2 regions of the Staphylococcus pasteuri genome follow, and region 1 is predicted to be linked to the other one. Evidence: a T-box and tRNA genes for the amino acid it is inferred to sense, from the RefSeq annotation. Region 1 holds a T-box; the other holds one or more tRNA genes.
What was found. A T-box is a leader RNA that pairs with one kind of tRNA and senses whether it is charged. The one in region 1 lies ahead of serS (serine--tRNA ligase), so its partner is inferred to be a tRNA-Ser.

Region 1 (3,439 bases):
AGAAGTGTAGTAGAAGGAATTATTAATAATAATGAAACGATTTATGGTATTACAACTGGTTTCGGTCTATTTAGTGATGTGCGTATTGATTCTACGCAATATAATGATTTACAAGTCAATTTAATACGTTCACATGCATGTGGTATGGGTGAACCCTTCTCTGAAGAAGTATCGCTTGTTATGATGATTTTACGTTTAAATACATTATTGAAAGGACATTCCGGTGTAACATTAGAATTAGTTGATCAATTACAATATTTTATCAATGAACGCATTATACCTGTGATTCCACAACAAGGTTCATTAGGTGCTTCTGGTGACTTAGCGCCTTTATCCCATTTAGCGTTAGCGCTTATCGGTGAAGGTCTTGTATATTATAAAAATGAAGAAGTAGACAGTCGATATGTCTTAAATGAATTAGGAAGAACACCATTACATTTACAAGCAAAAGAAGGATTAGCCTTAATCAATGGTACACAAGCTATGACAGCTCAAGGCGTTATCAACTATATAGAAGCGGAAGATTTAGGATACCAAGCAGAATGGGTTGCTTCATTAACTCACCAAGCATTAAACGGTATCATTGATGCATATGACCATAGAGTGCATACCGTTAGAAATAGTCAAGAACAGGTTGATGTAGCTGCACGTATGCGTGACTGGTTAGCAGATTCTCAATTAACGACAAGACAAGCTGAAATTCGCGTTCAAGATGCATACTCTTTACGTTGCATTCCACAAATTCATGGCGCTAGCTATCAAGTGTTTAATTATGTAAAAGAAAAGTTAGAGTTTGAAATGAATGCCGCTAATGATAATCCTCTTATATTTGAAGAAGATGGTGAAACTACAGTTATTTCTGGAGGTAATTTCCATGGCCAACCGATTGCATTTGCTTTAGATCATTTAAAACTAGGTGTGAGCGAACTAGCAAACGTTTCTGAGCGATGTGTTGAACGTTTAGTTAATCCACAACTTAATGGAGATTTACCAGCATTTTTAAGTCCAGAGCCTGGATTACAAAGTGGTGCGATGATTATGCAATATGCAGCAGCAAGTTTAGTTTCTGAAAATAAAACATTAGCTCATCCAGCGAGTGTAGATTCTATCCCTTCTTCAGCTAACCAAGAAGACCATGTTTCAATGGGAACTATCGCCTCAAGACACGGTTATCAAATGATTGAAAATGCGAGAAGAGTTATTGCAATTGAATGTATTATTGCCTTACAAGCTGTCGAACTTAAAGGTATAGAAGGATTATCACCAAAAACACGTGCTAAATATGACGAATTTAGAAATATTGTGCCATCTATTAAACAAGACAGACAATTCCATAAAGATATAGAAGCTGTATCCCAGTATCTAAAAGATAGTGCATATCATTAAGATCAGTTAAATAAAATTATTGAATTTTAAAATAACTTGAAAATTACAAAAAACTTTGCTATATTGTGAGTAAGTTAATAAAATATTGTTCGTAGGCCAAGTAGTATTAATGATGGATTTCAGAGAGCTTGTGGTTAGTGAGAACAAGTAATCCACTTTAATGTGAATCTACCTACATATAGTGAACAACCGGTGAATAACCGTTATTTTAGTTAAGTGCAGATAAAGTAATATCTTTGTTAGATATTTTCTTTGTTTGTTAAATAGGGTGGCAACGCGTAGACCACGTCCCTTGTTGGGGCGTGGTCTTTTTGTATGCTTTTATACATTGTTGTCACGCTAAATATAAATTATAGGAAATGGGAAAGGATGAAGGTTTCATGTTAGATATTAAACTTTTTAGAACTGAGCCAGATAGAGTTAAGAGCAAAATTGAATTAAGAGGAGACGACCCTAAAGTAGTCGATGAAGTATTAGAATTAGACGAAAAACGTCGTACTTTAATTAGCAAGACAGAAGAAATGAAAGCACAACGTAATAAAGTAAGTGAAGAAATTGCTCAGAAGAAACGTAATAAAGAAAACGCTGATGACGTTATTGCTGAAATGCGTCAATTAGGTGATGATATTAAAGAATATGATACACAATTAAATGAAATTGATAATAAAATGACTGACATTCTTGTCCGTATTCCTAACCTTATCAATGATGATGTACCTCAAGGTGATTCAGATGAAGAAAATATTGAAGTTAAAAAATGGGGTACACCACGTGAATTTGATTTTGAAGCTAAAGCTCACTGGGATATCGTAGAAGATCTTAAAATGGCTGATTTTGATCGTGCTGCTAAAATCTCTGGTGCACGTTTCGTATACTTAACAAGAGATGGCGCACAATTAGAACGTGCTTTAATGAACTATATGATTACTAAACATACAACTCAACATGGTTACACTGAAATGATGGTTCCTCAATTAGTTAACTCTGATACTATGTTTGGTACAGGACAATTACCTAAATTCGAAGAAGACTTATTTAAAGTAGAAAAAGAAGGATTATACACAATCCCAACTGCTGAAGTACCTTTAACTAACTTCTACCGTGATGAAATTATTCAACCAGGTGTATTACCTGAAAAATTCACTGGACAATCTGCATGTTTCCGTAGTGAAGCGGGTTCAGCTGGTAGAGATACAAGAGGTTTAATTCGTTTACACCAATTCGATAAAGTTGAAATGGTACGTTTCGAAAAACCTGAAGATTCTTGGGATGCTTTAGAAGAAATGACATCAAACGCTGAAGCTATCTTAGAAGAATTAGGTTTACCATACCGTCGTGTGATTCTTTGTACTGGAGATATCGGATTCAGTGCTAGTAAAACATATGACTTAGAAGTATGGTTACCAAGCTACAATGATTACAAAGAAATTAGTTCTTGCTCAAACTGTACTGATTTCCAAGCACGTCGTGCAAATATCCGTTTCAAACGTGATAATGCAGCTAAACCTGAATTAGCGCATACGTTAAATGGTAGTGGTTTAGCTGTAGGTCGTACATTCGCAGCAATCGTTGAGAACTACCAAAATGAAGATGGTACTGTAACAATCCCTGAAGCCTTAGTACCATTCATGGGTGGTAAAACTCACATTCAAAAGCCAACTAAATAATAAGATTGTTTGCGAATAAATAGTAAACATGCGTGGTAATGAAGAGCCATCATTGCCACGTATTTTTTTATGCCATTTTATATATGAAGCAGGGTAGGGGAGCATTAAATTTAAAAAAATATCTGTAATTATATGCGGGTAAGTCTAAATATTTATTGAAAATTCTGTCATATATTAAACGTTGTAATGACAACGGTTTTAAACGGAAGTTTGTCTAACGTCACACATACAGTAGTCTAAAAATATTGCCGTTTTGTGAATTGTATATTAGACTTGAATTTATTATTTACGATCTTATAAATAGAATGAAAAAGGGGGCGACACATACATATATGACACATCTCACATTTAGACAAGGCGTGAAAGAATGTATTCCAACTTTATTT
Region 2 (3,439 bases), 160 kb from region 1:
GAATATATGACAGGGGGACATGTATTAATTCTTGGTGACGTTGGAAAGAATTTTGGTCAAGGTATGAGTGGTGGTGTTAGTTACATCTTCCCAAGTGATGTTAATGAATTTAAAGAAAAGCATGCACTTTCTACTATGGAATTTAGTGATGTGACATATGAAGAAGAAAAGCAATTTATTAAATCAATGCTAGAAGCTCATGTGAAATATACACATAGTTCAAAAGCACAAACACTACTACAACGCTTCGATCAAATTTCAGAATCAGTCGTAAAAGTGATACCTAAAGATTATAAATTAATGATGCAAAAAATTGATATTCAATTACGTCATCATAATCAAAAAGACGAAGCAATGTTAGCAGCATTTTATGATGAAAGAACAAGTATAGATACAAAATTAAAACCGGCAGTAGTTTATTAAGAAAGAGGGATTATCATGGGCGAGTTTAAAGGGTTTATGAAATATGAAAAACAAGCATTATCAGAGTTGTCTTTGATTGATCGTCTTTCAAACCACAAAGCATTTCAAAATCGATTTTCAAAAGATGATGCTTCAATTCAAGGTGCAAGATGTATGGATTGTGGTACACCATTTTGTCAAAGTGGATTATCCTATGGGAATGAAACCATAGGATGTCCAATTGGTAATTACATACCTGAATGGAATGATCTTGTTTATCGTGGTGACTATAAAACTGCCTACGAAAGACTTAGCGAAACTAATAATTTTCCGGAATTTACAGGGCGTGTATGTCCAGCACCATGTGAACATGCATGTGTGATGAAAATTAATAGAGAGTCAGTAGCGATTAAAGGTATTGAACGAACTATTATTGATGAAGCTTATGACAATGGCTGGGTTAAACCGAAATATCCTGAAGCGGATAGAAATGAAACAATTGCAATTGTTGGAAGTGGTCCGGCCGGTTTGACAGCAGCAGATGAACTTAATCATCGAGGATATAAAGTGACAGTATACGAACGTGCTAAAGAACCGGGTGGATTATTGATGTATGGTATTCCTAATATGAAGTTAGATAAAGATGTTGTGAGACGTCGTGTCAAATTAATGGAAGAAGCTGGCATTACATTCAAAACAGGTATAGAAATAGGTGTAGATATCAATCGTGAAGAACTAGAAAAGATGTATGATGCAATAATTCTATGCACTGGTTCTCAAAATGCTAGAGACTTACCTTTAGAAGGACGTATGGGTTACGGTATACATTTTGCAATGGATTATTTAACTGAACAAACTCAATTTTTAAATGGTGAAATTGACGAGGTAACAATAACAGCTAAAGATAAAAATGTCATCATTATCGGAGCAGGTGATACAGGTGCAGACTGTGTTGCTACTGCATTACGTGAAAATTGCAAATCTGTCGTACAGTTTAATAAGTATACGAAATTACCTGAAGAAATCACTTTTGAAACCAATACGTCATGGCCATTAGCCTTACCAGTATTTAAAATGGATTATGCTCATAAGGAATATGAAGCACGTTTTGGTCAAGAACCACGTGCTTATGGTGTACAAACGATGAGGTATGATGTGGATCATATTGGTAATGTTAGAGGACTCTATACACAAGTAATTAGTGAAACTGAAGATGGAACTGTAATGGGAGAAGGGTCAGAAAAATTTTGGCCTGCTGATTTAGTATTACTTTCCATTGGTTTTGTAGGTACTGAAACGACAATTCCACAATCATTTGGTATTAAAACTGAAAGAAATAAAATTATTGCTAATGATAGAGATTTTAGAACGAATCATTCGAAAATTTTTGCTGCTGGTGATGCTCGAAGAGGTCAAAGTCTTGTTGTTTGGGCTATTAAAGAAGGTAGAGCAGTGGCTGATGCAGTTGAAAGTTATTTAAATCAAAAAATTCTAGTGTAAAAAAAGAATTGACTTTTAATGAACGCTATTATAATATATTTATTGTGTTCAATGGAGGAATACCCAAGTTCGGCTGAAGGGATCGGTCTTGAAAACCGACAGGGCCTTAACGGGCCGCGGGGGTTCGAATCCCTCTTCCTCCGCCATTAGAATTTTAAATCCAAGACTAATAGATATAAAAGGCAAGTATTCATTTATCAATGAGTATTTGCCTTTTTTATTTGTTTTTGGAGTCAAAAACCCTCATCTTTAATGCATTAGTAATGTCCGTCCACATTTGATAGATACAGGTTTTAATCTGCGCAGTCCATAATTAGTTCTTAACTGTTAAATCAATATTAATAATGGCGTATTTGTGAATTTAACATTGAACGATTAACTCTACTTTTCTGAAAGCCTTTACATAACTTGTCTAGACAAGTTATAATCAGCATAAGAAAACAAAGGAGTGACGGCTATGGCTGTAAATAATAAAGATGTAAAAGCCATTGTAGATGCAATTGGGGGCAAAGAAAATCTAGACACTGCAACACACTGCGTGACAAGGTTACGATTAGTGTTAAAAGACGATAACAAGGTAGATAAAGATGCATTAAGTGATAATCCTTTAGTAAAAGGACAATTCAAAGCAGATCATCAATACCAAATTGTTATTGGTCCGGGGACAGTTGATGAAGTCTATAAACAATTTGTAGCAGAAACCGGAGCAGAAGAAGCATCTAAAGATGACGCTAAACAAGCTGCAGCGAAAAAGGGGAATCCTATACAAAGATTGATTAAATTGTTAGGGGATATATTTATACCAATCTTGCCAGCGATTGTAACTGCAGGTTTATTAATGGGGATTAATAACATTTTAACCATGGAAGGTCTTTTTGGTCCTAAAAAGTTAATAGAAATGTACCCGCAAATTGCGGATATTTCAGATATGATTAACGTTATAGCTAACACAGCCTTCATTTTCTTACCAGCGTTAATTGGTTGGAGTAGTATGCGAGTGTTTGGAGGAAGTCCGATTTTAGGTTTAGTATTGGGACTTATTTTGATGAATCCACAACTTGTCTCTCAATACGATATCGGTAAAGGACATATACCAACTTGGAATTTATTTGGATTAGAAATTAAACAATTGAATTATCAAGGACAAGTTTTACCAGTATTATTAGCTACATATGTTTTGGCAAAAATTGAAAAAGTACTTAATAAAGTTGTACATGATTCCATTAAAATGCTAGTTGTTGGTCCAGTTGCACTGTTAATAACAGGCTTCTTGGCATTTATTGTTATCGGACCAATTGCCTTAATATTAGGTACAGGAATTACAAATGGAGTAACATATGTTTTCGAACATGCAGGTTGGTTAGGTGGTGCCTTATATGGTTTATTATACGCGCCACTTGTTATCACAGGACTGCACCACATGTTCTTAGCTGTTGACTTCCAATTAATGGGTAGTAGTTTAGGCGGTACATATTTATGGCCAATTTTAGCCATTTCTAATATTTGCCAAGGGTCAGCAGCATTTGGTGCATGGATT

Region 2: it has a tRNA-Ser gene. The T-box ahead of serS (serine--tRNA ligase) is inferred to sense a tRNA for this amino acid. The anticodon was not compared.

What each region holds. Positions count from the first base shown of each region.
Region 1 covers NZ_JAUOQO010000004.1:124,611-128,049, reverse strand. The annotation lists gene hutH (histidine ammonia-lyase) at 1-1,386, shown strand, start outside; T-box leader at 1,465-1,682, shown strand; gene serS (serine--tRNA ligase) at 1,767-3,053, shown strand; gene Q4528_RS05615 (AzlC family ABC transporter permease) at 3,386-3,439, shown strand, end outside.
Region 2 covers NZ_JAUOQO010000004.1:282,150-285,588, forward strand. The annotation lists gene gltB (glutamate synthase large subunit) at 1-423, shown strand, start outside; gene Q4528_RS06365 (glutamate synthase subunit beta) at 439-1,902, shown strand; tRNA gene Q4528_RS06370 (tRNA-Ser) at 1,956-2,048, shown strand; gene treP (PTS system trehalose-specific EIIBC component) at 2,360-3,439, shown strand, end outside.